One region of the Isoptericola sp. NPDC058082 genome, then DNA from elsewhere that is predicted to be linked to it. Evidence: predicted binding sites of a transcription regulator. Region 1 holds the regulator's gene; the other holds the start of a gene.
The links. The regulator HspR, encoded in region 1, represses chaperone genes until heat shock. The targets are predictions, from matches to a motif close to AAGTTGAGTCNNNNNGACTCAACTT.
Positions count from the first base shown of each region.

Region 1 (15,245 bases):
GTCTTCGACCTGGGCGGCGGCACGTTCGACGTCTCGCTCCTCGAGGTCGGCAAGGACGAGGACGACTTCTCCACCATCCAGGTGCGCGCCACGTCCGGCGACAACCGCCTCGGCGGCGACGACTGGGACCAGCGCATCGTGGACCACCTCATCAAGCAGGTGAAGAACAGCGCGGGCGTCGACCTGTCCAAGGACAAGATCGCCCTGCAGCGTCTGCGCGAGGCGGCCGAGCAGGCCAAGAAGGAGCTCTCGTCCGCGACGAGCACCACCATCTCGATGCAGTACCTGTCGATGAGCGAGAACGGCCCCGTCCACCTGGACGAGAAGCTCACGCGCGCGCAGTTCCAGCAGATGACGCAGGACCTCATCGACCGGACCAAGGCGCCGTTCCACGCGGTGATCCGCGACGCCGGCATCTCGGTCTCCGACATCGACCACGTCGTGCTCGTGGGTGGTTCCACCCGCATGCCCGCCGTGACCGAGGTCGTCAAGGAGCTCACCGGCGGCCGCGAGCCCAACAAGGGCGTCAACCCGGACGAGGTCGTCGCCGTGGGCGCGGCCCTGCAGGCCGGCGTCATCGGCGGCGAGCGCAAGGACGTGCTGCTCATCGACGTCACCCCGCTGTCCCTCGGCATCGAGACCAAGGGCGGCGTGATGACCAAGCTCATCGAGCGCAACACGGCCATCCCGACCAAGCGCAGCGAGATCTTCTCCACGGCGGAGGACAACCAGCCGTCCGTGGCGATCCAGGTCTTCCAGGGCGAGCGCGAGTTCACCCGCGACAACAAGCCGCTGGGCACCTTCGAGCTCACCGGCATCGCCCCGGCGCCGCGGGGCGTCCCGCAGATCGAGGTCACCTTCGACATCGACGCGAACGGCATCGTGCACGTGTCCGCCAAGGACCGCGGCACGGGCACCGAGCAGTCGATGAAGATCACCGGCGGGTCGGCCCTCCCCAAGGAGGACATCGACCGCATGGTGAAGGACGCCGAGGAGCACGCCGCCGAGGACAAGAAGCGTCGCGAGGAGGCGGAGACCCGCAACCAGGCCGAGGCCTTCGCGTACTCGATGGAGAAGCAGATCGCGGACAACCGCGACAAGCTCCCTGCCGAGGTCGTGACCGAGGTCGAGGCCGACATCGCCGGCGTCAAGACCGCCCTGGAGGGCGAGGACGCCGACGCCGTGAAGTCCGCGTACGAGAAGCTCGGCGCGTCCTCGCAGAAGATCGGCCAGGCGCTCTACGCCACGGCCGAGCAGGAGCAGGCCGCGGGTGACACCCAGGCGGCCGAGGACGACGCGGCCGCTGCCGCGGGCGCGACCTCCGCTCCCGACGAGGACGTGGTCGACGCCGAGATCGTCGACGACGAGGACGACAAGAAGTGACGGACGAGAACCAGCGGTCGGTCCCCGAGCCCCCGGAGAACTCCGAGGGCTCGGGGGAGACCCCCTTCCAGTTCACCGACAAGCGCAAGGTCGACCCGCAGTCGGGCGAGGCGCGTGCCTCCGAGCCCGCCGCCGCGGGGGAGGGCGACGACCCGCTCGCCGCCCTCGACTTCGAGCCCGAGGGCGAGGCCGCCGAGAGCGCCGAGGTCCTCGCGGCCAAGGCCGAGGCGGCCCAGCACCTGGACGCGCTGCAGCGCGAGCGGGCGTCGTTCACGAACTACCGCAACCGGTCGCTGCGCGACCAGGAGGCGGCGCGGACCCAGGGCACGCAGGACGTGCTCGCCGCGCTGCTGCCGGTGCTCGACGACATCGAGCGCGCCAAGCAGCACGCCGAGCTGAGCGGGCCCATGGCGGCCATCGCGGAGAAGCTCGACGCGTCGCTGGCGCGGTTCGGCATCGAGCGCTTCGGCGCGGTCGGGGAGGAGTTCGACCCGAACGTCCACGAGGCGCTCATGCACAACGTGGACCCCGAGGCGACGGGCACGACCGTCGCGATGGTGGTCGAGCCCGGTTACCGCATCGGCGAGCGGGTCGTCCGAGCCGCCCGCGTGGGCGTCGTCGGCCCCGAGTGACACCACCCGCGAGATCGACCTGCCCGTCGTGAGACCGACCCTTCGAGGGCCGCTCTCGCGACGGGCGGGTCGATCTCGCGGACAATGACAGGAAGGAGGGCGTCGTGACAGGTCAGGACTGGATCGAGAAGGACTTCTACTCCGCTCTCGGCGTCCCCAAGGACGCGGACGACGCGGCCATCAAGAAGGCGTACCGCAAGCTCGCGCGCCAGTACCACCCGGACCAGAACCCGGGAGACGCGTCGGCGGAGGCGAAGTTCAAGGAGATCGGCGAGGCGTACGCCGTGCTGTCCGACTCCGAGCAGCGCCAGCAGTACGACGCCGTGCGCGCCATGGCCGGAGGCGGTGCCCGCTTCGCGGCAGGCCCGGGCGGCGGTGGCGGCAACGGGTTCGAGGACGTCTTCGGCTCGATGTTCGGCGGCGGCGCCGGCCCGAACGTGCGCTACCAGCAGTACCCCCAGGGCGGCGCGGGCGGCGGAGGCTTCGAGGACATCCTCAGCTCCATGCTCGGCGGCCAGGGCGGCTTCCGCAGCGGCGGCCGGCAGCGCGCCGGCTTCACGACTCCGCAGAAGGGCCCGGACGTCGCGGCCGAGACCACGCTGCCGTTCCGCACGGCGGTGGAGGGCGCCACCGTCGAGTTCACGGTGGACGGCCGCAAGGTCAAGACCAAGATCCCCGCCGGCGTGAACGACGGCCGCAAGCTGCGCATCCGCGGCAAGGGGCGTCCCGGCTCGGGCGGCGGCGACGCCGGCGACCTCGTGGTCACCGTGCACGTCGCGCCGCACCCCGTCTTCACGCTCGACGGCGCGAACCTGCGCATGACGGTCCCCGTGACCTTCGCGGAGGCCGCGCTGGGCACGACGGTCGAGGTGCCGACGCTCGACGGGCACACCGTGCGGCTCAAGGTGCCGGCGGGCACGCCCACCGGGCGGGTGCTGCGGGTCAAGGGCCGCGGCGTGAGGACCACGAAGACGCAGGGCGACCTGCTGGTCACGGTCCAGGTGGCCGTGCCGCAGAAGCTCAGCAAGAAGGCGAAGGAGGCGCTCGAGGCGTTCGCCGCCGAGAGCGACCACGAGGACGTGCGGGCGGGGCTCGCGCAGCGCGCGGCGGAGTGACGCCGCGGCGAGGCGCGGGCTGACCGGCCGGAGGCACCGAGCGAGGGAGGTAGCGATGGTCACCGAGGACGCGCCGGTGCTGACCGTGTCGCAGGCGGCCCGGCTGGCCGGCATGCACCCGCAGACGCTCCGGCAGTACGACCGCCTCGGGCTGGTCACGCCGCGCCGGACCCCCGGGCGCGGCCGCCGCTACTCCCAGCGCGACGTGGCACGCCTGCTCGAGGTGCAGCGGCTCGCGCAGGTGGAGGGCATCAACCTCGCCGGGATCCGACGGATCCTCGACCTGCAGGAGCACGTCGCCCAGCTCGAGGGCCGGCTCGCGGCGCTCGCGATGCAGCCCGGCGGCCGGGTGTTCACGGCGGGCTCGACGGGCGACGTCGTCGTCGTGCGCCGCGGCCAGCGCGTGCGCCGCGCGGAGCGGTCCGACCTCCGGGCCGACATCGAGGCCGAGGAGGGCGCGCTGGTGCTGTGGCGCCCGCACCGCCGCGGCTGACGTCTTTTCGCAACGCAATTCTTCGCTAATTCATGGTGCAATAGGTAAGGTATTCCTTATTCGATACGCCGTGAATTCGATCCCGCATTCGCTGTGCATTTCCGTGCGAGAGGAATATCGTGGTCGAAGGCGGCGAGAGCCGGCGTCGAGCGGCGAGGAGCGCACCATGAGCACGCTGATGGAGATGCCCGAGGTCACCGAGTGCACCGTCGAGGGCTGCGGCTACAACCACGACCACGGCTGCCACGCCGGGGCGGTGACGATCGCGGGGCACAGCGGCGACGCGGCGTGCGCCACCTTCATCCCGCTGAGCGCGAAGGGCGGCCTCGAGAAGGTCGTCGCCCACGTGGGCGCGTGCCAGCGCGGCGACTGCGTCCACAACACCGACCTCGAGTGCGCGGCGTCGGCCATCCGCGTCGGCCCCGGCCCGGACGACGAGAGCCACGCCGACTGCCTCACGTACGCCCAGCACTGACGCGGCACCTGACCGGGGCCGTGCCGGGCCGGTACGGCTAGCGGGCCAGCTGCGTCAGCAGCTCGACGGCGGCGGCGTGCGACGTCGGGAGGCGCTCCACCCACACCCGGGTGGGGCGCCTCAGCGCGTCTCCGAGGCCCATGAGCGCGGCGTTGCGCTCCACCACCCCGCGGGTGGCCTTGGCCAGGTCGGGCACCCCCGTGTCGCGCCGCGCGAGCACGACGAACACGCCGTCGGTGAGGGCGGCCATCGGGTGGCCCTCGCCGTAGACCTGCTCGAGGGCGCGGCCGACTGTCGCGGAGCGTGCGGCGCGGTCCCACGGGGCGAGCCCGTCGACGGCGACGTCGACGACGACGAGGCAGTGCGTGTCCGGCACGTCCTGGTCGGCGCCGACGGCGGCGCCGTAGGTCTCCCGCAGCCGCTCGGCCAGGTACTCGCGGGTGGGGAGCCCGGAGCTGGGGTCGCGCAGGGCGCCGAGCGCCGGCTCGGCGTCGCGGCCGCGCACCCACCCGACGGCGACGGCGCGGACCGCGTCGGGGTCGGCCGGGTGATGGGCGGAGCGGTACAGGCACTCGAGGTCGTCCAGCGTCTCGCCCAGGCCGACGCCGGCCCGTCCGCGCGCGGCGCCGAGCCGGTGGGCGGCGGCGTGGGGGGACCGGCCGTCGTCGAAGGCCTCGACGAGGGCGTCCACGGCGGGGTGGTACCAGTCGTCCGGGCGCAGCCACACCTCGGCGAGGCTCGTCGCGCGCCAGCGGTCGATCACGTCCGAGACGTGCTCGGGCGCGTCGGGGGGCCCGCTCGTGGACCGGTTCATGATGAAGGGACCGCCATGGGCAGCCATCATGACGCAGTTGTGGCCGACTTTCATCGGTAGGTGCCCCGGGATAGCCCTCTCCGCTGCCTGAGGCACGGAATCCCGCGGATCTCGGCCCAAAGTTCACCCCGCGAGCAGGTGCTCCCGGCGCGTAAAGTACGGGGGTCTGCGTGTGGCCTTCGCGCAGCATCGGGTGCAGAGCGAGGTCGGCCATGACGGACGTCTACGTGGGGTCGGACGACTCGGCGCGCAGTGACGCCGAGCTGATCCTCGACGTGCGCGGTGGGGACCTCGAGGCGTTCGGGGCCCTCTACACCCGGCACCTCCCGGCGGCGCGGGCCGTGGCCCGGCAGTACGTCCGGTCGGCGGCCGACGCGGACGACCTGGTCTCCGAGGCGTTCCACCGCGTGCTCGACGTGCTCCAGCACGGCGGCGGCCCGGACGCGACGTTCCGGGCCTACCTGCTCACCGTGGTGCGGCGCCTCGCCGCCGACCTCGCGCGGGGCGTGAAGCGCACCCGCCCGACGTCCGACGACGGCACGTTCGAGGCCGCGCTCGGCCTGGTCGACCCCACCGACGTCGCGACGTTCGAGGGCTTCGAGCACTCCGTCGTGAAGAACGCCTACCAGGCGCTGCCGGAGCGCTGGCAGGCCGTGCTCTGGTACACGGAGATCGAGGGACGCGCGCCGGCGGAGGTGGCCCCGATCCTCGGCCTGACCCCCAACGGCGTGTCCGCGCTCGCCTACCGCGCCCGAGAGGGGCTGCGGGTCGGCTACCTGCAGGAGCACCTCACGCACGCGCCCACCGACGGCTGCCGGGTGGTGAACCCGCTGCTCGGCGCGTACGTGCGCGGCGGCCTCGCCCGGCGCGAGGTCGCGAAGGTCGACGCGCACCTCGAGACGTGCGGGGAGTGCCGGTCCCTCGTGCTCGAGCTCGGGGACATCGCGCACGGCATGCGGGCGGTCGTGGCGCCGCTGATCGTCGGGATCGCGGGCCTCGCCGTCGTGGGAGCGCTACCCATCGGTGGCGCCCTGGGCGGGGCCGTCGCGACCGGGAGCGTGGGGGCCGGCAGCGCCGTGGGCGCCGGGAGCGTCGGGAGCGTGGGGGCCGTCGCGGGCAGCAGCACGGCCGCGTCGGGCACCGTCGGCACCGCCACGGTCGGAAGCGCGGGCATCACCGGTGGCGCGGGCGTCACGGGAGGGGCCGCCGGCACGACGGCGGCGGCGACGGCGGGCACGACGGCAGGCGCGACCGCCGGCACCACGGCAGCAGGTGCCGCCACGGCGACCGCCGCCACCGCGGGCACGACGGCCGCCGCGACGGCGGGCACGGCCGCCGCGGTCGGCACGGCGAGCGTCGCCGCGGCGGCCAGCGCTGTCGCCGTCGCGACCGTCGGGGTCGTCACCGTGCTCAACGCGCTCGGCGGCGGCGACGAGCCGCCGGCGGTGCCGCCGGCGCCGGTGACCGTCCAGGGCGCACCGTGGACCCCGCCCGGGGAGCAGCCCGGCGAGGGTGCGGTGCAGCCCGCCGAGGACGATGCCGCCGACCCGCCGGAGCCCACCGCCGACCCGACGAGCCCGGTCAACCTGCTCGGCACCACGCTCTTCGCCCCCGTCGCGGACCTCACGGTCACGGCCGCCGCGGCGCCGCTCGAGCCCCGCGCGCCGCAGTCCCTGGTGCTCACCGTCGGCAACACGGGGAAGGCGGCGGCGAGCGCGACGGTCGTCGAGGTCGCGCTGCCGGACGGCGTCGACCTGGCGACGCCGCAGGCGCCGGCGGGCGCGGCCCTCGGCGACGTGCTCGCCGCCGACGCCCTGTCGTGCACCCCGGGGGACACCACCGGGAGGACGGCGCGCTGCACCGTCGGCACGCTCGAGCCGGGCGCGACCCGCGACGTCTCGGTGCCGGTGCGCGCCCACTCCGGCGGCAGCTACGCGATCGGTGTCGCGGTCTGGGCCGACGGCGTGGGGCGGGAGAACATCGCCCTGCCTCCCACCACCGTGCGGCCCTACGGCGCGGAGCTCACGGCCTCGAGCGGCGACGCCGTCCCGGTCTCGAACCCGGGCGCGGCCTGGGTGCCCGTCGCGGTGCGGAACACCGGCGACCAGCCGGCCGCCGCCTGGTCGGTGCAGCTGGGCGTGCCCGCGGGGCTGCGGCCGGTCACGACCGACGGCGACCTCGTGTGCGTGCCCGGCACGGGCGACTCCGCGGCCGGCGCCGTCTGGACCTGCGTGGCCCGGCCCGACGCAGCGCCGCTGGCGCCGGGCGAGCAGCGGACGGTCCGGCTGCGCGTCGTGGCGGACGGCTCCGCCGCGCCGGGCCCGATGACGGTCTCCGCCGCACCCCAGCTGCCGGGATCCCCGCACACGGTGGGCGGCAACGCGGCGGTGACGGTGGCGCAGTCGTGGGCGGGCGCGGCCTCGGGGGCGCGCGCGGTCGAGGCCCGCTGCACCGCCGTCGGCGGCGTGAGCACGGCCTCCTCCGTGGTCGAGGGCACGTACGTCAACCTCACCGACCAGAGCCTCGCGGTGCGGCTCGACGCCGCCGGCGACACCGCCGCGGCGGCGCAGGAGGTCGCGCCCGGCGCGTCGGTCACCGTGCAGGTGCCCGACGGGCTCCGGGTCCCCGCGGGCGCCGCCACGTGGACGGTCGCGACGACCCTCGGCGGCGAGACCTACCGCACCACCGTGCCCGCCGGGACGCACGGTTCCGCGGAGTGCTACGACCCGAGCTGGGCCGTGTCGAAGTCCGCCGAGACCGTGAACGCCGACGGCCGCCTGCAGGTGCGCGGCACGCTGACCAACACCAGCGACGAGTCGATGCGGGTCGGGATGACCGCGGCCGGCGTCAGCACCGAGCAGAAGCGGCTCGCGCCGGGGGAGAGCGCCACCTTCGTCGCCGCCACGGACCGCTCGTCGCTCTCCGCGGGCGCCGCCGAGTTCCAGCTGTACCGCTGGGTGGCCGACCGCGACGGCGACGAGCCCGCGCAGGGCGTGGTGCCCGCCGTCGCCCCGACGGCGTCGTACGCCGCCGCGACGCTCGCGCCCGCCGTCGGCGGGCCGGTGACGCTCGCCGCGACCGAGTGCCGGTTCGACGAGTCCGCCGACACGTCGTGGCGCACCGTCACCGTCCCCGTGGACAACAGCGCCTCCACGCACGCGGTGCGGTTCGCGGTGGCCGACGGGGCGGGCGACGGTCGTGCCGCGACGGTCGCGGCCGGCGCCACGGGCACCCTCACGGTGTCCGTGCGGTGGGGCACCCGCAGCCTGGCGGTCACCGCCGACGGGCGCGACCTCGCCACGGTGGACGTGCCCGGCTTCGAGAGCTGCGCCACCGTGGCCTGGCCCGGGTCGGTGGACGTGGCCGTCAGCACGCGGTGCGTGGAGGACCGCGCCCAGGTGGTGGTCGACGTGCGCAACGGTGGCGGTGTGCCCTGGAAGGCGCGCCTCGCGGGCGGCGGCGACGACACCTCCGTCGAGCCCGGCTCCGGCGCCAGGCTCACGACGGCTCCCGCAGGGCTGACGGCGGAGGCCGGCCACGTCACGGTGCGGCTCTCCCGCGAGATCGAGCAGCGCACGCGGTCGGTCGAGCGGACCTTCGAGCACGACGCCGTGTCGTGCGTCGTCGTCGACCCGCAGGCGCGGCTGGACCCGGGTGCCGTGCAGGTGGAGAAGGAGCGCGGGCGCTCGACGTCCACCCGGGCGGTGTCGGTGGTGCTGGACAACACCGGCTCCTCGGTGCCGCAGGACTTCGCGGTGCGCGGTTCGAACGGCGCGTCTGTCGACGTGACCGTGCCCGCCCGGCAGAGCCTGACCGCTGACGGCGGCACCGTGCGGGGGCGTGACGGTGCCACCTACACCGTGGGCGCCGGCGACTGGTCCGTCGAGCTCGCCGTCGAGCCCTTCACGGGCACGACCGGCTGGTGCGCCGCCCGGGTCCGCTGGGGCGGCGGGTACGAGGTGGGCGACGTCGCCTCGTGGCACGGCGCGAACTACCGCTACGTCGGGCGCGGTGCCCAGGAGCAGGCCCAGGAGAAGGCCGAGGAGAAGGCCCAGAAGCGCCAGGACGGGGACCGCGGCCGGGGCCACGGGTGGGGCCGGGCCTGGGAGCGGGTCGGGGACTGCGAGTACCGCTGAGCCGTCCCCGGGGCGTCCCGGGCGGGACGCGTCAGACGATGCCGTACAGCCGGTCCCCGGCGTCGCCGAGGCCGGGCACGATGTACTTCTGGTCGTTGAGCCGCTCGTCGACGGCGGCGACGACGATCTGGACGTCCACCCGCGAGCCGATCGCCTCCTCGAGGACCTTCAGCCCCTCGGGCGTGGCCAGCAGGCACACGGCGGTGACGTCGCGGGCGCCGCGCTCCAGCACGTAGTCGATGGCCGCGACGAGCGTGCCGCCGGTGGCGAGCATCGGGTCGAGCAGGAAGACCTGCCGGTCGGTGAGGTCGTCGGGCAGGCGGTTCGCGTAGGTGACGGCCTCGTACGTGGACTCGTCGCGCTGGAGGCCGAGGAAGCCGACCTCCGCCGTCGGGATCATCCGCGTCATGCCCTCGAGCATCCCCAGCCCGGCGCGCAGGATCGGCACCACGATGGGGCTCGGGTCGCTGAGGCGCACGCCCGTGGTCGTGGTGACCGGGGTGCGGATCTCCTTCGGCTCCGTGCGCACGTGCCGCGTCGCCTCGTAGGCGAGCAGGGTCACGAGCTCGTCGACGAGGAGACGGAACGTCGCCGACGGGGTCTTCTCGTCGCGGAGGACGGTGAGCTTGTGGTCCACCAGCGGGTGGTCGGCGACGTGCAGGCGCATGGCCCCACGGTACCGGCGCGAGGGCCCGGGGCACGTCCCGCGGCTAGCCTGGGCCCTGTGACGTCCGACGCCGCCCCCGGCCCCGCAGGCTCCGGCCTCGCGCTGCCCTGGGCGGACGGCGAGTTCCCGCCGCACACCGTCAGCCGGCGTCGTGCGGTGTGGGACGCGCTCATGGGGCTGGCGCTGCACGAGGCGTCGCACGCGCTGGCCAGCGACGACGTGCCGGTGGGCGCGCTCGTCGTCGACGCGGACGGCCGGCTCGTCGGGCTCGGGCGCAACCGGCGCGAGGAGACCGGGGACCCGACGGCGCACGCCGAGGTGCTCGCGCTGCGGCAGGCCGCCACCACGCGCGGCGAGTGGCGGCTCGAGGGCTGCACGCTCGTCGTCACGCTCGAACCGTGCGTCATGTGCGCGGGCGCGCTCGTCGCGGCGCGCGTGCAGCGGCTCGTCCTCGGCGCCTGGGACCCGAAGGCCGGCGCCACGGGCTCCGTCTGGGACCTCGTGCGCGACCAGCGCGCCAACCACGCGGTCGAGGTGGTCGGCGGGGTGCGTGAGGACGAGTGCGGGGGAATCCTGCGAGACTTCTTCGAGTCCCGCCGCTGACGACGACGCGCGTGCGGGCCGATGAGTCCCCACGACGACGGAGGTCAGCAGGGCATGGACACGACGGCACCCCTCTCGGACGCGGCGGAGGGCACGACGACGGCGCCGACTCTCGCGGACTACGCCCGCCACAGCGCCTTCTCCGACCCGGGCCCGCATGCCGACCTGCTCCGTGCGGTCGGCCCGGACCCGGCGAGCGCCGGCGCCGCGGCGTGCGCGACGATCGTGCACTACCGCGCCGGGAACCCGGAGCTCACCGACGAGCAGTCCGCGGACATCGACCGCCGCTGGCTGTCCTCGATCCTCGACGGCGCCGTCGCCCGGCAGGCCGGTCCGCTGGCCGCGCCCCGCGACCACGCCCGGCAGGTGGCCGGCTGCTGCCGCGACCACACGCTGTTCGCGCTCGGGGTGCTGCGCCAGCACGGCGTGCCCGCCCGGTCGCGGATCGGGTTCGCGGGGTACTTCGAGCCGCCGTTCTTCCACGACCACGTGGTGGTGGAGCACTGGGCCGAGGGGGAGGACGACGGCGCGGGGCGGTGGGTGCGCTGGGACCCGGAGCTGACCCCGGACGGGCCGTGGGACTTCGACGTGCGCGACATGCCGACCGGGCCGGCGTCGCCGTTCCCCACCGCGGCGGAGGTGTGGCAGGCCATCAGCGCCGGGGAGGTCGACCCGGCGTCGTACGGCGTCGCGCCGGGGATCCCTGAGCTGGGCGGCCGGGACTTCGTGCGCGGCTACGTGCTGCTCGAGCTGGCGCACCGGATGCGCGACGAGGTGCTGCTGTGGGACGTGTGGGGCGCGACGCCCGACGACGTCCCCGGCGTCACCGAGCTCTGGGCGCACGAGGCGCGGGCGGACGGCGCCGAGCCGTCGTCCGAGCCGACGTCCGACGAGCTGGACGCGCTGGCCGACGAGGTCGCCGCGCTGCTCGTGGCGGCCGACGCGGGGGACACCTCGGCGGAGGCGGCGCTCGCGGACCGCTACGCCGGCCGGTGGGCCGCGCGCGGACGGGTCACGACGCTCTCGCCCACCGGGCGCGTCGGGATCACGGACCTGGCGAGCCGCACCACGCGGTGGGCCGCGACCTCCTGACGCCACCCGACCCGTCCGGCATCCCGCGCGCCCCGGCGGGCCGCGCGTGAGCATGGGCAGATGGCCGACCCCGGAAGCTCCGCGTCCGCCGCCCCGTCGTCACCGGCCCGCACGGGCCCGATCGCCGGGACGCCCGACCAGCCCGTGCTGCGCCGCATCGCCGCGCTGCTCGCGCCGTACAAGGCCCAGCTGGTGCTGGTCGCGGTGGCGGTGGTGGCGGCCGCCGCGCTGACGAGCGTCGCGCCGTTCCTCACCCGCGCGGTGTTCGACGACGCGCTGTTCCCGACCGACGCCGCGGGCCAGGTGGGCGAGCCCGACCTGAGGCTGCTCGCCTGGCTCGTGGCCGGGCTGGTGGCGATCCCGATGGTGAGCGCGCTGATCGGCGTCGGGCAGACGTACCTCACCACCCGGATCGGCAACGGCGCGATGGCGGACCTGCGCGTGGCGCTGTTCGAGCACCTGGAGAAGATGGAGCTCGCGTTCTTCACCTCCACCCGCACCGGCGACATCCAGTCGCGGCTCGCGAACGACGTCTCCGGCGTGCGCAACGTGCTCACCTCGACGGCGACGACGATCCTGCAGAACGTCGTCACGGTGGCCGCCGCGTTCGTGTCGATGCTGCTGCTGAGCTGGCAGCTGACGATCATCACGCTGGTGCTCATGCCCGTGTTCGTGGTGATCCAGGTGCGCGTGGGGCGGCGGCGCAAGCGGCTCCAGCGCCGCACGCAGGAGTCGCTGAGCGAGATGACGGCCATCACCGAGGAGTCGCTCGGCGTCTCGGGCGTGCTGCTGGCGAAGGTGTTCAACCGGTCCGACGTCGAGGTGGCGCGCTACCGGCGGGAGAACCGCCGCCAGACGCGGCTCCAGGTGAAGAACGCGATGACCGGGCAGACGTTCTTCTCGATCGTCTCCACGTTCTTCGGCCTGACGCCGGCGATCGTGTACCTGGTGGCGGGGCTGCTCATCAACGGCGGCACCCTCATCGGCGGCGAGGTGCTCACCGCCGGCACGATCGTCGCGTTCACGACGCTGCAGTCGCGGCTCCAGCAGCCGCTCGTGGGCCTCATGCGCGTCACGCTCGACGTGCAGACGTCGTTCGCGCTGTTCTCGCGGCTGTTCGAGTACCTGGACCTCGAGCCCGCCATCACCGACCGGCCGGACGCGCGGGTGCTCGACAAGGCCGCCACGCGCGGCGAGGTGGAGCTGCGCGACGTGTGGTTCCGCTACCCCGAGGCGCGGGACGTCTCCGCGCCGCCGGCGCGGCCGGGCGGCGGACCGCGCCCCGCCGGGCGACGGTCCGGGCGCGGGTACCGCGCGCTCGAGGTGCCCGTGGTCGCGACGCTCACCGACCCCGCCGCCACCTACGTGATGTCCGCGGCGTCGGCGCCCGGGCTGGCCGCGGCGGTGCCCGTCGAGGACGACCCGCCGTCGCACGACCGCCCGGCGGGCACGGGCGGCGACGCCGAGGGCTGGGCCCTGCAGGGCGTGTCGCTGCGGGTGCGGCCGGGCCAGCTCGCCGCGCTGGTGGGGCCGTCGGGCTCGGGCAAGACGACGCTCACGTACCTGGTGCCGCGGCTGCACGAGGTGACGCGCGGCGCGGTGCTGGTCGACGGCACGGACGTGCGGGACGTGACGCTCGGCAGCCTCGCCGACGTCGTCGGGATGGTGACGCAGGAGCCGTACCTGTTCCACGGCACGATCACGGAGAACCTGCGCTACGCCCGCGCCGACGTCACGGACGCGGAGATCGTGGAGGCGTGCCGCGCGGCGAACATCCACGACCGGATCATGAGCTTCGCCGACGGGTACGAGACGGTGACGGGGGAGCGGGGCTTCCGGCTGTCGGGCGGGGAGAAGCAGCGGCTGTCGATCGCCCGCGTGCTCATCAAGGACCCGCGGATCCTCATCCTCGACGAGGCGACGTCGGCCCTCGACACCGCCACCGAGCGACTCGTTCAGGGGGCGCTGGAGCGGGCGATGGCCGACCGCACCACGTTCGCTGTCGCGCACCGGCTGAGCACGATCATGAACGCCGACGTGATCTTCGGGATCGCCGACGGCCGCCTCGTCGAGCACGGCACGCACGCCGAGCTGCTGGAGCGCGGCGGGCTGTACGCGCGGCTCTACGCGGAGCAGTTCGGCGGCGGCACGGTGGAGGCGCGGCTCGAGGACTGCGTGCGGTTCGCCGACGGGACCACGATCCCGCGCCGCGGCGTGCACCCGCGCCCGGACGTGCGCGTCTGAGGAGCCCGCCCGGGACGCGGGCTACAGCGCCGGGACGCGGACGCCGAAGACGTCGCGCAGCGCGCGCCGCGCGGCGTGCCAGCCGCCCATGCCGTGCACACCGGGGCCCGGAGGCGTCGACGCCGAGCAGAGGTACACGCCTCCGGCCACGCGGTAGGGGTTCGCGCGGGGCGTGGGGCGCGCCAGGATCTGCCACATCGTCGCGGCGCCGGCGGAGATGTCCCCGCCGACGTAGTTCTGGTTGTGCTCCGCCATCGCGGCGGCGGGGATCGCGCGCGCACCGACGACGACGTCGCGGAACCCCGGCGCGAAGCGTTCGATCTGCGCGGTGACGGTGTCCGTGACGTCGACGTCGGACCCGGCGGGCACGTGCGTGTACGCCCACAGGGGGCGCAGCTCCCCGTCGCCGGACACGACGCGACGGGACGCGTCGACGACCGTCGGGTCGCTGACCAGGCACAGCGGGTGGTCGGCGTGCCGGCCGGCGGCGACCGCGTTCTCGGCCGCGGCCATCTCCGCCCGGGTGCCGCCCACGTGCACGGTGCCGGCCCGGCCGACCTCCGGGTCCGCCCAGGGCACCGGGCCGGACAGCACGTAGTCCACCTTGGCGGCCGCGTTGCCGTACCGGAACCCTCCCAGCGCGCGGCGCAGGCCCGGCGGGACGGCGGGGCCCAGCACGTCGAGCAGGGTGCGCGGCGTCGTGTCGAACAGGACGGCGCGGGCGGCGGGCAGGTCCGCCGGGGTGCGTACCCGGTGACCCGTCACGACCGTGCCCCCGTGCGCCTCCAGGTCGGCGACGAGCGCCGCCACGATCGCCCCGGACCCGCCGCGCGGGATCGCCCACCCGCCGCCGAACCCGCGAGGTCGAGGCGAGCGCCCGAGGTCGAGGTCCGGGGCATCGACCTCGGGCGCCCCGCCTCGACCTCGGCGCGCGGGGGTAGCGTGGGCGAGGGCGCCGAGCAGCAGAGAGGTGCCGGCGGCGGACAGCGACGGCAGCCGGGTGATGGTGTGCGCGGCCACGCCGGTGAGCAGCGCGGGCGCTGCCTCGCCCGAGAAACGGGCGCCCCACGCCGCCGTGCCCTGCTCGAGCAGCGCCAGGGCGAACCGGACGGCGGCGGCCGTGGCCCGCAGGGGCGAGCCGCCGTCGAGCACGCCGGGCGGCACGGACCGGTGGTCGCCCATCGCGACGGCGACGACGGCCTCCCACTGCTCGGCCAGCGGGCCGAGCAGGGAGCGCCAGGCGGCGCCGTCGGGTCCGAGGCGCTCGGCCGTGCGCTCCAGGTCGTGGTACGCCACGGCGGCCCGCCCTCCGGGCAGCGGCTGCGCGTAGGACACCTCGGGCGTGAGGAGCTCGACGCCGTGCGCCCGCAGGTCGAACGCGCGGAAGAACGGGGACGCCCACGCCATCGGGTGCACCGCCGAGCACACGTCGTGCACGACGCCGGCGGGCAGCCCCGCGAACAGGTCGCCGTGCTCGCCGCCGGGCTCGTCACCGGGCGCGAGGGTGCGTGCCCCGCCGCCGACGGTCGCGTTGGCCTCCAGGACCGTCACGGACAGCCCGGCCCGGGCGAGGGTGACGGCGGCGGCGAGG
Region 1 covers NZ_JBHVSQ010000006.1:91,309-106,553, forward strand. Annotated here, with positions in the region: gene dnaK (molecular chaperone DnaK) at 1-1,383, shown strand, start outside; gene grpE (nucleotide exchange factor GrpE) at 1,380-2,015, shown strand; gene ACFVS0_RS10515 (DnaJ C-terminal domain-containing protein) at 2,120-3,130, shown strand; gene ACFVS0_RS10520 (heat shock protein transcriptional repressor HspR) at 3,186-3,623, shown strand; gene ACFVS0_RS10525 (DUF1540 domain-containing protein) at 3,790-4,098, shown strand; gene ACFVS0_RS10530 (hypothetical protein) at 4,136-4,912, opposite strand; gene ACFVS0_RS10535 (sigma-70 family RNA polymerase sigma factor) at 5,125-9,048, shown strand; gene upp (uracil phosphoribosyltransferase) at 9,080-9,715, opposite strand; gene ACFVS0_RS10545 (nucleoside deaminase) at 9,773-10,318, shown strand; gene ACFVS0_RS10550 (hypothetical protein) at 10,373-11,410, shown strand; gene ACFVS0_RS10555 (ABC transporter ATP-binding protein) at 11,471-13,654, shown strand; gene ACFVS0_RS10560 (phytoene desaturase family protein) at 13,676-15,245, opposite strand, start outside.

Region 2 (15,245 bases), on a different contig from region 1:
GCCTGACGACCGACCTCGGCCTCGACGGCTCCGTCACCGTGGAGGTGATCGGCGACGAGACCCTGCCCCTGCTGGTGCGCGAGCTGCCGTGGGCCGCCTCGGGCGCCGTCTGCTACCACGTGCGCTGGGACCCGCCGGACCTGTTCGAGGCGAACCAGGAGTTCCCGCAGGCGGCGCACGTCGTCGCCCGGCGGCGCGCCGCCGACCTCGTCGGGAAGATGGCGGTGGCGATCCACGCCGCCGTGGGCGGCGAGATCGCGGACGAGGCGGACTTCCTGCTGGCCCCCGAGGACCTGTAGTCCCTGCGTCCGGTCCCGGGGTCGAGCGACCCAGGTCACACCGACCTGTCACCTCGTCAGGGTCGGACCATCGCCCGATGCCGGTAAAGTAAAGCCGACGCCCCGCCCCTCGACCGGACGGAGTGCTGTGCTCTCAGTGCTGCTCTTCACCTTCCTGCTGGCCCTCGCGGCGCCGGCTCTGGTGGCGTGGGTGGGCAGGAGAGCCTTCTGGCTGCTGGCCCTCGGGCCCGCCTCCGCCGCTGCGTACGCGCTGGCGATGACCCCCCGGGTGACCGCGGGCGACTTCCCCACCACCGAGGTCCCCTGGGTGCCCGGGCTGCACCTGTCGATCACCCTGCAGCTCGACACGCTCGCGTGGTTCATGCTGCTCGTGGTCGGCGGCGTCGGCGCCCTGGTGCTGCTCTACTGCTCCGCCTACTTCGCCCGCGACGCCCTCGGGCTCGGCCGGTTCGCCGCCGTGCTCACGGCGTTCGCCGCCGCCATGGTCGGCCTCGTCGTCGCCGACGACCTGCTGCTCCTGTTCGTGTTCTGGGAGCTCACCACCGTCTTCTCCTACCTCCTGATCGGCCACTACGCGGACCGCAAGGCCTCCCGCCGGGCGGCCATGCAGGCGATCGTCGTGACGACGGCGGGCGGCCTGGCCATGCTCGTCGGGCTCATCATCCTCGGCGTCGTGGGCGACTCCTGGCGGGTCTCCGAGCTGGTCGCGAACCCGCCGTCGGGCACCGCGGTCACCTGGGCGGCGGTGTGCCTCCTCGCGGGCGCCGCCACGAAGTCCGCGCTCATCCCGTTCCACTTCTGGCTCCCCGCGGCGATGGCGGCCCCGACGCCGGTGTCCGCCTACCTGCACGCGGCGGCCATGGTCAAGGCGGGCGTCTACCTCGTGGCGCGCTTCGCCCCGGCGTTCGCCGACCTGCCCGTCTGGCGCTGGCTGGTGCTGGTCCTGGGCGGCGGCACCCTGCTGCTGGGCGGCTACCAGGCGCTGCGGCAGCACGACCTCAAGCTCGTCCTCGCGTTCGGCACCGTCTCCCAGCTCGGCCTGATCGTGCTGCTCCTGGGGCTCGGGAGCAAGGCGCTGGCGCTCGCCGGCCTCGCGATGCTCGGGGCGCACGCCATGTTCAAGGCCGCGCTGTTCCTCGTCGTCGGCGCGGTCGACGTCGCCACCGGCACCCGCGACCTGCGCAAGCTGTCCGGGCTGTGGCGCACGATGCCGTTCACCGCCGTCGCGGGCGTGCTCGCCACGGCCTCGATGATCGGCTTCCCGCCGTTCGCCGGGTACGTCGCCAAGGAGGCCGCCCTCGAGGGGCTGTGGCACGACGTCACGCACGGCGCCGGCGCCGTCGAGTGGATCGCCCTCCTCGCGGTGGTCGTCGGGTCGGCGCTCACCGTCGCCTACGGGCTGCGGTTCGCGTGGGGCGCGTTCGGCACCAAGCGGCGTCCGGGCGTCGCCGCGGCCGGCGTCCCGGCCACGACCCGCGACGCCGCGGCGGAGCCCGCGCCCGCGACGCCGGTGCGCCGCCAGCCGTGGCTGCTCGTCACCCCGCCCCTCGTGCTCGCGGTGCTCGGCCTGGCGGTGGCGCTCGTGCCGGCGACCGGGGAGCGGCTGCTCGCCCCGTACGCGGACCGCTACCCGGGCGGCGAGCCGGGCCACCTGACCCTGTGGGGCGGCTTCACGCCGGTCCTCGCCCTCACCGTGCTGGTGCTGCTCGCCGGCGCCGTCCTCTTCTGGCAGCGCGCCCGCGTGGAGAAGGCCCAGGACTTCCTGTGGTCCCCGCGCTCCGCCGAGGTCACCTACCGGCGCACCATGCGCCGGCTGGACGACCTCGCGGCCGACGTCACCGCCGCCACCCAGCGCGGTTCGCTGCCCGTCTACCTCGGCGTGATCCTCGTGGTCCTCGCCGTCGCGCCGGGCACCGTCATCGCGTCCGGGCTGCTCAACGGCCATCCGCGGACGGAGCTCGTGCTGTGGGACCGGCCCGCCGACGCGGCGGTCGTCGCGGTCGTCGTCGTCGCCTGCGTGCTCGCCGCCCGCGCGCGTCGGCGCCTCAAGGCCGTCGTCCTGGTGGGTGTCGCCGGGTACGCCAACGCGACCCTGTTCATGCTGCACGGCGCCCCCGACCTCGCCCTCACGCAGGTGCTGTGCGAGACGATCACGCTGGTCGTCATGGTGCTGGTGCTGCGGCGCATGCCCCCGTACTTCACGGACCGGCCGCTCGCCGCCAGCCGCTGGCTGCGGCTCGCGCTGGCCGTGGTGACCGGCGTCGTCATGATGGCGTTCACCGTCGCCGCGCCGCTGGTGCGCGTCGCCGAGCCGATCAGCACCCACTTCCCCGACGAGGCCTACACGTGGGGCGGCGGCAAGAACATCGTCAACGTGACCCTGGTCGACATCCGCGCCTGGGACACCGTCGGCGAGATCTCCGTGCTGCTCGTCGCGGCGACGGGCGTCGCCTCGCTCATCTTCCTGCGGCAGCGCAGCGGCGAGGTGCTGCGGCTGTCCCGCGTGGACGAGGTCAGCCGGTCCGACCCGCACACGCGCCGCGTGTGGCTCGCCGCGGGCAGCACGCTGGAGCCGGAGCGCCGGTCCGTCCTGTTCGAGGTCGTCACCCGCGTGATCTTCCACGCCATGATCGTGTTCGCCCTGTTCCTGCTGTTCAGCGGGCACAACGCGCCCGGCGGCGGCTTCGCGGCGGGGCTCGTGGTGGGCATCGCGTTCGCCGTGCGGTACCTCGCGGGCGGGCGGTACGAGCTGGGCGAGGCGGCGCCGATCAACCCCGGTGTGCTGCTCGGCACCGGCCTGTTCCTCTCCGCCGGCGTGGGCCTCGCGACGCTCGTCGGCGGCCAGGAGGTGCTGCAGAGCACGATCCGCAACCTGAGCATCCCCGTCCTCGGGGAGGTGCACCTCGTGACCTCCCTGTTCTTCGACATCGGCGTGATGCTCGTCGTGGTCGGCCTCGTGCTCGACCTGCTGCGCACGCTGGGCGCCGAGATCGACCGCCAGGACCCCCGACCCGCACGTGAGGAGGTCGAGGTCTGATGGTCGTCCTCGAGAACACCCCGCCGGCCATCCTGGTGCTGGCCATCGGCGTGCTGTTCGCCACCGGCGTCTACCTGCTGCTGGAGCGCCCGCTCACCCGGGTGCTGCTCGGCTTCGTGCTCATCGGCAACGGCGTCAACCTCATGCTGCTGGTCATGGGCGGCCGGTCGGGAGCGTCGCCCATCATCGGCAACGCCCCGGACGGCGTGCGCATGAGCGACCCGCTCGCGCAGGCGATGGTGCTCACCTCGATCGTCATCACCCTCGCGCTCACCGCGTTCGTGCTGGCCATGGCCTACCGGTCGTGGCAGCTGCACGGCCACGACGAGGTCGCGGACGACGTCGAGGACCGGCGCGTCGCCCGGCACGCGGCGCTCAACGCCCCCGCGTTCGAGGACGCGGACGACACCGAGCCCGACCGGACGCTCGACGAGGAGGCCGCCGACGTGTACGACGACGTCGACGACAGCGACGGCGACGGCGACGGTCACCGGGCCCCTCACGGCGCCGCCGGCCACAAGGAGCGCCCCTGATGCCCTGGGACTCCGCCACGCTGGTGCCGCTGCCCGTCATGCTGCCGCTCTTCGCGGCCGGCCTGACGCTCGCCCTGCACCGGTACGCCCGCGTGCAGCGCATCATCAGCGTCACCGCGCTCGCCGCCGCGCTCGCCGCGTCCGTCGGGCTGCTCGTCGCCGCGGACGGCGGGCCGATCGTCGTCGAGGTCGGCAGCTGGGCCGTGCCGGTCGGCATCGACCTGGTGGCCGACCGCATCTCCGCCGTGATGCTCACCGTCTCGTTCGTGATGCTGCTGTGCGTGCTCCTGTACTCCCTGGGGCAGGGCGTGCCCGAGGGGGAGGACGACCCGGGCACCACGCGCGGCGACATGATCCCCGTCGCGATCTTCCACCCGACGTTCCTCATCCTGGCCGCCGGCGTCGCGAACGCGTTCCTCACCGGCGACCTGTTCAACCTCTACGTCGGGTTCGAGATCCTGCTCGCGTCGTCCGCGGTGCTGCTCACCCTGGGTGGCACGGCCGAGCGCATCCGCGCCGGGTCGGTGTACATCATCGTCACGCTGGTCTCCTCGCTGCTCTTCCTCACCGCGATCGCGCTGATCTACGGCGCGACCGGCACGGTGAACATGGCGCAGCTCGCCGAGCGGCTGCCGGAGATCGACCCGACCGTGCGCACGGCGCTGCAGCTCCTGCTGCTGCTCGCGTTCGGCATCAAGGCCGCCATCTTCCCGCTGTCCGCGTGGCTGCCGGACTCCTACCCGACGGCGCCCGCGCCGGTCACCGCCGTGTTCGCGGGCCTGCTCACCAAGGTGGGCGTGTACTCCATCCTGCGCACGCAGACCCTGCTGTTCCCGGACAACCCCACCGTGGACCAGGTGCTCATGGTGCTGGCGCTGCTCACGATGGTCATCGGGATCCTGGGCGCCGTCGCGCAGAACGACGTCAAACGTCTGCTGTCGTTCACCCTGGTCAGCCACATCGGCTACATGATCTTCGGCATCGCGCTCGCCACCGAGGCGGGCACGGCGGCGGCCATCTACTACGTGGTGCACCACATCTCCGTCCAGACGGCGCTGTTCCTCGTCGTGGGGCTCGTCGAGTGGCGGGGCGGGTCGACGTCGCTCGACCGGCTGGGCGGGCTCGCCAAGCTCGCGCCGGGGCTCGCGGTGCTGTTCTTCGTGCCCGCGCTCAACCTGGCGGGCATCCCGCCGCTGTCCGGGTTCCTCGGCAAGGTCGGCCTGCTCACGGAGGGCGCGACCGTGGGGACCGGGCTCGCGTGGGTGCTCGTCGTCGGGTCGGTCGTGACGTCGTTGCTCACCCTGTACGCGGTGGTCAAGGCGTGGAACAAGGCGTTCTGGCAGGCGCCGTCGGAGGAGATCGAGTCCGACGTGCCGCTGCCCCGCGGGATGGTGCTGCCCACCGGCGCGCTCGTCGCGTTCGGCCTGCTGCTCACCGTCGCCGCCGGCCCGCTGTACGGCTATGCGGAGCGCGCCGCCACCGCGTCGATGGACGGCCACAGCTACGTGGACGCGGTCTTCCCCGACGGCGCGGACCGCGGCCGCGGCGAGTCGGTCGTCGTGGGCGACGACACCGACGCCGACGCGGACCAGGGAGGTGGGCACGGATGAGCCCGCAGTCGCGCCGACCCGCCCACCTGCTGCGCCGGCTGGGCTCGCAGTGGCACGCGCTCGTGCTGCTCACCGCCGTGTGGGTGCTCCTGTGGGGCGACCTGTCGTGGGCGAACGTCATCGCGGGTGCCGTGATCGCGAGCGCCGTGCTGACGTTGTTCCCGCTGCCGGCCATCGACATGCAGGGCACCGTGCGACCGTGGCGGGCCGTCGTGCTCGTGGCGCGGTTCGTCGCCGACCTGTTCGTCGCCTCCTTCGAGGTGGCGTGGAAGGCCGTCCGGCCGGGCCCGGCGCCGCACGGCGCCATCGTCGCCGTCCGGCTGCGCAACCCCGAGGACGCCTACCTCACCATCACGGCGGTGATGTCGTCGCTGGTGCCGGGGTCGCTGGTCGTCGAGGCGCGCCGCAGCACCGGCGTCGTCTACCTGCACGTGCTCGACATCGACGGCTCCGGCGGCGCGGAGGCCGTGCGCCGCGACACGCTGGCGCTCGAGGAGCGGGTGCTGCGCGCGTTCGCGAGCGACGCCGTGCTGGCCCGGTGCGGACTGGCACCCGGTGACGCCGCCGCGGCCCTCGACGCCGCGGCGACGCCGCCGTCCGGGCGAGGGAGGGGGGACGCATGATGCTCGCCGCCGTGATCGCGGCCGCCGTGCTCGTGGCCGTCGCCGCGCTGCTCGCGCTCGTGCGGGTGGAGCGGGGTCCGTCGATGCTCGACCGGGCCGTCGCGCTGGACACCCTGACCGTCACGCTCGTGTGCGCCATCGCGATCGAGGCGATCTGGTCGCGGCGCACGGAGACCATCCCGATCCTCGTCGCGCTGTCGATGGTCGGCTTCGTGGGCTCCGTGACGATGGCCCGGTTCGCCGCGAAGGAGCCCGAGGACGAGGGCCGCGTGCGGACGCCCGAGGAGGTCGCCGCCCAGGCGCGTGCCGCGGACGTGCCGCGGGGCGAGCAGCGGGACGGCGCGCGCGCCATCGATGCCGAGGACGACGCCGAGAGCGCGGGAGGTGCGCCGAGATGACCCACGTCGACCCGGGTGTGTGGACGACGGTCGCCGACACCGTCGCCGCGGTGTGCCTGCTCGCCGGGGCGTTCCTGACGCTCGGCGCGGGGCTGGGCCTCGTGCGCTTCCCGTCCCTGCTGGCCCGCATGCACACCGTCACCAAGCCGCAGGTGCTCGGCCTCATCCTCCTGCTCACGGCGCTCGCGCTGAGGGTGCGCAGCTGGTCGGCCGTCGCGATGCTCGTGCTCGTCGTGGCGTTCCAGCTCGTCACGTCGCCCGTCGCCGCGCACATGGTCGGCCGGGCCGGGTTCCGCACGGGCAAGGTCGACCCCGAGGACCTGCGTCCCAACGAGTTCGGCGAGCCCGACTGACCCACGGCTGGTAGACCGGGCGCATGGCCCCTGCCGAGCCCGGACCCGATCGCGAGCCCGACCACGTCGCCGCGCCGGACCCTTCCGCGACGCCGGACCCGTTCGAGGCGCTGAGCCGCCCGGCCGACACCGAGCCGGGCGCCGCGCCGCCGGAACCCCTCGCGAGCCCGCGCGTCGTGCAGGACGCGCACGCCGGCGGCGAGAGTACCGTCACCGTGATCATCGCGTTCGCCGCCAACGCGTTCGTCGCCGTCGCGAAGTCCGTGGCCGCCACCATCACCGGGTCGGCGTCCATGCTCGCGGAGGCCGTGCACTCCTGGGCGGACACCGGGAACGAGATCTTCCTGCTCGTCGCCGACCGCCGCTCCCGCCGTCCCGCCGACCGCGAGCACCCGCTCGGCTTCGGCCGCGAGGCCTACGTGTGGTCGATGTTCGCCGCGATCGGGCTGTTCGCCGTCGGTGCCGGCGTGTCCATCACGCACGGCATCCAGGAGCTGGTGCACCCCGAGCCCGCGAGCGACTTCGGCGTCGCGTACGCCGTGCTCGGCCTCGCGTTCGTGCTCGAGGGCTTCTCGTTCCTCCAGGCAAGCCGGCAGGCGCGCGCCGAGGCGAAGAAGGCCGAGCACGACGTGCTGCACCACGTGCTCGTCACCTCCGACCCGACGCTGCGCGCCGTCTACGCGGAGGACGCCGCGGCCCTCGTCGGCCTCGTCGTCGCGTTCGGGGGCGTGCTCGCGCACCAGCTCACGGGGTCGCCGGTGCCCGACGCCGTCGGCTCGATCGTCGTCGGCGTCGTGCTCGCCGTCGTCTCCCTCGTGCTCGTGGACCGCAACCGGCGGTTCCTCGTCGGGGAGGCCGCCCGGCCCGAGACGCGGGCCGCCGTGCTCGCGCACCTCGTGACGATGCCGCAGGTGGAGCGGGTCACCTACCTGCGGCTCGAGTACGTGGGGCCGAGGTCGCTGTACCTCGTGGCCAGCGTCGACCTCAGCGGTAACGAGCCGGAGGAGACGGTCGCGCGGCGCCTGGACGACCTGGAGCGGGCGGCGACGCGGGTCCCCGTCATCGCCGGTGCGGTGTTCACCGTGTCCACGCCCGAGGAGCCCTCGCTCTGACCGGCCCCGGCCCCGGGATCAGCCCGCGTGCCGCGCCTCGTGGGCGAGCAGGCTGCGCTTGACGTCCAGGCCGTACCGGAAGCCGCCCAGGCTGCCGTCGGTGCGCAGCACCCGGTGGCACGGCACGAACAGGGCGGCGGCGTTCATCGCGCACGCGCCCGCGGCCGCGCGGACCGCGGCGGGACGGCCGGACAGCTCCGCGTACCGCGTGTAGGTGACGGGGTCGCCGGCGTCGACGGTGCGCAGCACGTCCCACGCGTGCGCGCGGTACGGGCCGGAGACCTGGCGGACGGGGACGGCGTCGATCGCGTGCACGTCGCCGGCGTAGTAGGCGCGCACCGCCGCGACGGCGCCGGCCACCGCGGGGTCGTCGTCGGGCACGGTCGTGGTGGCCGTGGGCCGGACGTCGGGGTGGACGAGGCCGACCAGGGAGTCGGCGTCCGTCGTCCAGCCCGACGCGAGGACCGTGCCGTCCGGGTCGACGACGACGGTGAACGGGCCGTCGGGGGTGCTCAGGGTGGTGGTGCGGGCGGTGGGGACGGTGGTCGTGGCGGTCATCGGAACCTCCGGGGTCTGGGGTGGGTGCCGAGCATGCGGCTGCGCTCGGACTGACGGCTGAGAAGGTGCGCTACCGCATGCTCGGCGGCAGGGCGGCGCGCCACAGGTGCAGGGCGGCGTACGAGCGCCACGGCGCCCACCGCTCGGCCCGGGCGGCCAGGGCGCGCGAGCGCGCCGTGCGCGGGGCGTCGTCGGGCAGGCCGAGGTCGACGCCGGCCGCGGCAGCGCCCGCGAGGAGCGCGACGTCGCCGTCGAGCCAGGAGTCCGGGTCGCGCAGCACGCGCATCGCCACGTAGGCGGCGGTCCACGGCCCGATCCCGCGCCGCGCGACGAGCGCGGCGCGCAGGGCCTCGCCGTCGTCGCCCACCCCGACGGCGAGGGTGCCGTCGTCGAGGGCGCGGGCGGTGTCGACGACCGTCGCGACCGACCGGGCGGGTAGGCGCAGGTGGTCCGCCGCCGCGGCCGCGACCTGCGCGGCCGTCGGGAACAGGCGCGTGAGCCCCGGCACCGCGGAGTCGTACGGGGTGCCGGCGCCGGCCGCCAGCCGGCCCAGGTGCGTGCGCGCGGCGGCCACGCTGATCTGCTGGCCGACGATGGCGCGCACCACGATCTCGTGCGGGTCCACCGTGCCGGGCAGCCGCAGACCGGGCGTGCGGGCGACGAGCGGGGCCAGCGCGGGGTCGTCGGCGAGGGCGGTGTCGACGGCCGCCGGGTCGGCGTCCAGGTCGAGCAGCCGGCGCAGGCGGGCGACGGCCACCGAGACGTCGGCGGCGGACGCGAGCTCCAGGCGCACGGCGACCCGGCCGGGCCCGACGCCCGGCCCCGCCAGGACCTCCGCCGCGCCCGGCCCGTGGGGGAGCCGCAGCGTGCGGGCGTACCGGACGTCGTCGCCGTCGAGGTCCGCGACCTCCACGCCGTCGACGGCGCGCGCCGCGAGGAAGGCGACGACCCCGCGGGCGTCGAACGGCTCGCGCACCGGCAGCTCCAGGTCGAGGCGGACCCGCGCGACGTCGGCGCCGTGACCGCCGTCCGTCGCCTGCCGGAAGGGGTGGTCGGGGCGGGCCCGGCGGCGGCTGCGCGCGCGCAGCTCGCTCGGCGCGACGGCGAAGACCTCGGTCATCGTGTCGTTGAACTGGCGGATCGAGCCGAACCCGGCCGCGAAGGCGACGTCCGCGAGCGGCAGGTCGGTGCCGACGACGAGGCTGCGCGCGGTCTGCGCGCGCTGCGCACGGGCCAGGGCGAGCGGGCCGGCGCCGAGCTCTGCGGCGAGCAGGCGGTGCACGTGCCGCGCGCTGTACCCGAGGCGGGACGCGAGCCCGTCCGTGCCCTCGCGGTCCACCACGCCGTCGGCGATCAGGCGCATCGCGCGACCGGCGAGGTCGTGCCGCAGGTCCCAGGCGGGCGTGCCGGGCGCGGCCTCGGGCAGGCACCGCTTGCAGGCGCGGTAGCCCGCCTCGTGCGCCGCCGCCGAGGTGAGGTAGAAGGTGACGTTCTCCGGCTTGGGCGTGCGCGCCGGGCAGGAGGGGCGGCAGTAGATGCCGGTGGACCGCACCGCCGTGAAGAACTGCCCGTCGAACCGGGTGTCGCGCGCGGCGATGGCGCGGTAGCGCTCCTCGAACTCCCGTGCGTCGGGGCGGGCTGTCGTCGTCATGTCCCCATCCTCACGCGCCCCACCGACCAGGTGCTAGCGGGAATCGGACACGATCGTGGGCGCTAGGGGAGAGCCTCGATCCAGTCGAGGACGGCGGCGAGGTAGGCGTCGCGGGCGGGCCGCGGTGACAGGGCCAGGTCGTGGGTGCCGCCCGCGACCGTGCGCACGGTGACGTCGCCCCCGAGCCGCCGCGCCCGTTCGCGCATGTGCGCGACGTCGAGCACGGTGTCCGTGGTGAGGTGCTGGTCCGTGGTGGACCGGTCGGAGGTCAGCACCAGCACCGGGATCCGGAGCCCCAGGCCGCGCGCGAGGCGGCGCTGCGCGCGCAGCACCGACCGCAGCCAGGCGGCGCGGACGGCGAACGGCTCGTGCGGCTTCCACGCCGCGTCGAAGTCCCACTCGCCGCCGTGGGCACGGTGCAGGGCCCGCGCGTAGCCGTCGTCGAGGTGGTTCACGACGGCGCGCGGAGCGACGACGCCGAGGGCCTCGACGAGCGCGGTGGCGGCCACCCGCACCGGGCGGGGCTTGTTGAGCTGGACCCAGGGGCTGTTGAGCACCAGGGCGTCCGCCCGGCCCGGCCGGGCCGCGGCCCACAGCGGGGCCACCAGCCCGCCCGTGGAGTGGCCGAGCACCACGAGCCGCTCGTGCCCCGCGGCCCGGACGACGGCAGCCGCGGCGTCGAGGTCCTGCGCGTACACGGCGATGTCGCGCACCTGGTTCGGGTCGCCGCCGGCGGACACCTGGGCGTCCCAGGCGCGCCCGTGCCCGCGCAGGTCGACGGCGTAGAACGCGAGCCCGCGCGCGGCGACGGCCGCCGCGAGGTGCGGGTGGAAGAAGTAGTCCGCGAACCCGTGCACGTACAGCACCGCCGTGCGCGCGACGGCGCCGCGAGGTCCCGGCGTGCCGTCGTCGGCCGGCGTGGACGGCACGTGCCGCACCAGCACGGCCTCCGCGCCACCGGGCAGCGGCAGCGTGCGCGCCCGGAACTCCGGGCCGAGGACGTCCTCGCGCCACGCCCCGGGTCCGGGGAGCGGCGCGGCCGGCGCGTCAGGCACCCTGCGCGGGACCGGACGGACGGTCCTCGTCGCCGGGGCGGTCGTCGGGCGTGCCCGTGACGTCGGGCTCGACGTCGGGCTCGGTGGCGCCGCCGGCGGGCTCCTGCCGGACCGTGTCCTCCTCGCCCGGGCGGCCGGGCTCCAGCGGCTCGGCGACGGGGCCGGTCGTGGGGCCTGCGGGCGGGGCGGTCTCGGGCGCGGCCTCCGGCTCGAGCGGCTCGGCGACCGGGCCGGTGGTCGGCTCGGCGGGCGGGGCCGCGGGCGTGCCGAAGACCTGTTCCTCCGGCGTCGAGCCGGCGGCCGGCACGGCCCCGGGGGCGGCCTGCGCGGCGAACGCGGCGTCGCCCGTCGCGGTGCCCGTGACCGTCCCCGTCGACGTCGCGGGACGGCGGTTGTTCCGCACGACGAACCACACGACGAGGCCGATGACGACCAGCCCGACGACGAGGCCGACGATCCACCACGGGAAGCTGCTGCCGGCGGTGGCCGAGCCGACCGCGTGGATCTCGGTGTTCTCGCCGACCTTCGGCGTCCAGGTGACGGTGTTGCCGTCGACGGTGCCCGTGGCGTCGCTGACCGGCCCGGGGAACGTGACGGCGAGGCGGACGTCGAAGGCGTCCTGCACGTTCTGCGGCAGCGACTCCAGCTGGTCGGCGCCCTCGGAGAGGTCCATCGTGCCGTCCACGACGTAGTCGTCGCCGTCGCGGGTGATGGTGAGGTCCTCGCCGCCCTCGCCGGAGATCTGGCTGATCGGGGCGTCGGTGAAGGTGTACCTGGTCCCGGTGTACTCGTCGTCGGAGTACGGCTCCTGGGACGTGCCCTCGGGCAGGTTCTGGGAGAGCTCGCCGCCGGCCTGCTTCCACAGCTCGCCGGGCTCCATCCCCATGGTCTCGGCGAGACTGTTCGAGACGGCCATGACGATCGAGCCGGAGACGGTGTCGTCCTCCGACAGCGTCATGTCCATGTCGACCTTCATGCACCCGGCGAGGGCGAGGAGGCCGACGGCGGCCAGGGCCGCCGCGATCGCGGTGCGGAGGCGGCGCACGGGGCCGCGGGCTGGAGTGGTCACCGGCCCAGCATCCCGCAGCGGCCGCCGGGGAGCCACCCGGCACCCCGGGCGCCTTGCGCTCAAAGTTGAGCGGAATAGACTCAACTTTGGCGGCGTTCCCCCGACAGGAGTCTGACCCGTATCACCGCACGTCATCCCGGAGGTCCCATGGACATCAAGCTCACGACCATGTCGCAGCAGGCGCTCGGCGACGCCGTCCAGTCGGCGTCGGCCGCGGGCAACCCCCAGCTCGAGCCGGTGCACCTGCTCCAGGCGCTGCTCCAGCAGAGCGGCGGCGTCGCCGTCGGCCTGCTCGACGCCGTCGGCGCGAACGCCCAGCAGATCGGCCAGCGCGCCCGCGCGGCCCTCGTCGCCCTGCCGCAGGCGAGCGGCTCCGCCGTCGCGCAGCCCGCGCCGTCGCGCGCGATGAGCGCCGTGCTGGAGAACGCGGGCAAGGAGGCCGAGGCGCTCGGCGACGAGTACGTCTCGACCGAGCACCTGCTCATCGCGCTCGCCGCCGGGCAGTCCGCCGCCGCCCAGGCGCTGACCGAGGCGGGCGCGACCGCCGACGCCCTGCGCGCGGCGCTGCCCGCCGTCCGCGGCTCGTCCCGCGTCACCAGCCCCAACCCCGAGGGCACGTACAAGGCGCTGGAGCAGTACGGCAGCGACCTCACGCAGCGCGCCCGCGACGGCAAGCTCGACCCGGTCATCGGCCGCGACTCCGAGATCCGGCGCGTCGTGCAGGTGCTCAGCCGCCGCACCAAGAACAACCCCGTCCTCATCGGCGAGCCCGGCGTCGGCAAGACGGCCGTCGTCGAGGGCCTGGCGCAGCGCATCGTCGCGGGCGACGTCCCGACGTCCCTGCAGGGCAAGCGCCTCGTCGCGCTCGACCTGGCGGGCATGGTCGCGGGCGCCAAGTACCGGGGCGAGTTCGAGGAGCGCCTCAAGGCCGTGCTCGAGGAGATCACCGCGTCGGACGGCGAGGTCGTCACCTTCATCGACGAGCTGCACACCGTCGTCGGCGCGGGCGCCGGCGGCGAGGGCGCCATGGATGCGGGCAACATGCTCAAGCCCATGCTCGCCCGCGGCGAGCTGCGCCTGGTCGGGGCCACGACCCTCGACGAGTACCGCGAGCACATCGAGAAGGACCCGGCCCTCGAGCGCCGGTTCCAGCAGGTGTTCGTCGGCGAGCCGTCCGTGGAGGACACCGTCGCGATCCTGCGCGGGCTCAAGGAGCGGTACGAGGCGCACCACAAGGTGACGATCGCGGACTCCGCGCTCGTCGCCGCGGCCGCGCTGTCCGACCGGTACATCACCGGTCGTCAGCTCCCGGACAAGGCGATCGACCTCGTCGACGAGGCGGCGTCGCGCCTGCGCATGGAGATGGACTCCTCGCCCGTCGAGATCGACGAGCTGCAGCGCGCCGTCACGCGCCTCGAGATGGAGGAGGTCGTGCTCAAGGAGTCCGACGACGCCGCCTCCACCGAGCGCCTGGAGCGCCTGCGCGCCGACCTCGCGGACACCCGCGAGCAGCTCGCCGCGCTCACCGCGCGGTGGGAGTCGGAGAAGGCCGGCCACAACCGCGTCGGCGACCTGCGCGCCCGCATCGACGAGCTGCGCACCGAGTCCGACCGGCTGCAGCGCGAGGGCGACCTCGAGTCCGCCGCCCGCCTCCTGTACGGGGAGATCCCGCAGGTCGAGCGCGAGCTCGCGGAGGCCGAGCGGGCCGAGGCGTCCCAGGAGGCGGACGAGGCCCAGGCTCACGAGGCGCCGATGATCGCCGACAAGGTGGGCTCCGACGAGATCGCCGAGGTCGTCGCCGCCTGGACGGGCATCCCCGCCGGGCGCCTGCTGCAGGGCGAGTCCGAGAAGCTCCTGCACATGGAGGACGTCATCGGCGAGCGGCTCATCGGCCAGACGGCCGCCGTCCGCGCGGTGTCCGACGCCGTGCGGCGCTCGCGGGCCGGCGTGGCCGACCCCGACCGTCCGACCGGGTCGTTCCTCTTCCTCGGCCCGACCGGCGTCGGCAAGACGGAGCTCGCCAAGTCGCTCGCGGACTTCCTGTTCGACGACGAGCGCGCCATGGTGCGCATCGACATGTCCGAGTACTCGGAGAAGCACTCCGTGTCGCGGCTGGTCGGCGCCCCTCCGGGGTACGTCGGCTACGAGGAGGGCGGCCAGCTCACCGAGGCCGTGCGGCGGCGCCCCTACTCCGTCGTCCTGCTGGACGAGGTGGAGAAGGCGCACCCCGAGGTCTTCGACATCCTGCTCCAGGTGCTCGACGACGGACGCCTCACCGACGGCCAGGGCCGCACGGTCGACTTCCGCAACGTCATCCTGGTGCTGACGTCGAACCTGGGCTCGCAGTTCCTCGTGGACCCGGCCCTGGACGACGCCGCCCGTCGCGAGGCGGTGATGGCGGCCGTGCGCGCGTCGTTCAAGCCGGAGTTCCTCAACCGGCTCGACGACGTGGTGATCTTCGACGCGCTGAACGTCGAGGAGCTGGGCGAGATCGTCGACCTCCAGGTCGCGGCGTTCGCGAAGCGCCTGGCAGACCGGCGCATCACGGTGGACGTCACGCCCGCCGCGCGCGAGTGGCTGGCGCTGGAGGGCTTCGACCCGGCGTACGGCGCCCGCCCGCTGCGCCGCCTGGTGCAGCGCGAGATCGGCGACCGGCTCGCCAAGGAGCTGCTGTCCGGCGCCGTGTCCGACGGCGGCACCGTCGTCGTGGACCTCGACCCGGACGCCTCCGGCCTCAGCGTCACGCCGAGGTAGCTCGAAGCCCGCCGAGGTAGTTCCGAGCCGTGCCGAGGTGGTTCGTTCGTGACTCCGTGTCACGAACTACCTCGGCACGTCACGCACTACCTCGGCGGGGCCGGGTCAGCCGATGGAGGTCTGCGGGCCGGCGCCCTCCCGCACGACCGACGGCACGTCGGCCGCCGGGTCGAGCGTGTACGGGTAGAACGAC
Region 2 covers NZ_JBHVSQ010000007.1:192,540-207,784, forward strand. Annotated here, with positions in the region: gene ACFVS0_RS12140 (hypothetical protein) at 1-299, shown strand, start outside; gene ACFVS0_RS12145 (Na+/H+ antiporter subunit A) at 427-3,336, shown strand; gene ACFVS0_RS12150 (Na(+)/H(+) antiporter subunit C) at 3,336-3,869, shown strand; gene ACFVS0_RS12155 (Na+/H+ antiporter subunit D) at 3,869-5,479, shown strand; gene ACFVS0_RS12160 (Na+/H+ antiporter subunit E) at 5,476-6,102, shown strand; gene ACFVS0_RS12165 (monovalent cation/H+ antiporter complex subunit F) at 6,099-6,500, shown strand; gene mnhG (monovalent cation/H(+) antiporter subunit G) at 6,497-6,853, shown strand; gene ACFVS0_RS12175 (cation diffusion facilitator family transporter) at 6,877-7,965, shown strand; gene ACFVS0_RS12180 (methylated-DNA--[protein]-cysteine S-methyltransferase) at 7,984-8,523, opposite strand; gene ACFVS0_RS12185 (DNA-3-methyladenine glycosylase 2 family protein) at 8,594-10,174, opposite strand; gene ACFVS0_RS12190 (alpha/beta hydrolase) at 10,237-11,229, opposite strand; gene ACFVS0_RS12195 (LppM family (lipo)protein) at 11,222-12,298, opposite strand; gene clpB (ATP-dependent chaperone ClpB) at 12,446-15,052, shown strand; gene ACFVS0_RS12205 (hypothetical protein) at 15,158-15,245, opposite strand, start outside.
Region 2: clpB (ATP-dependent chaperone ClpB) is a predicted target of HspR. The motif match lies at 12,361-12,385, and genes of this name have one in related genera.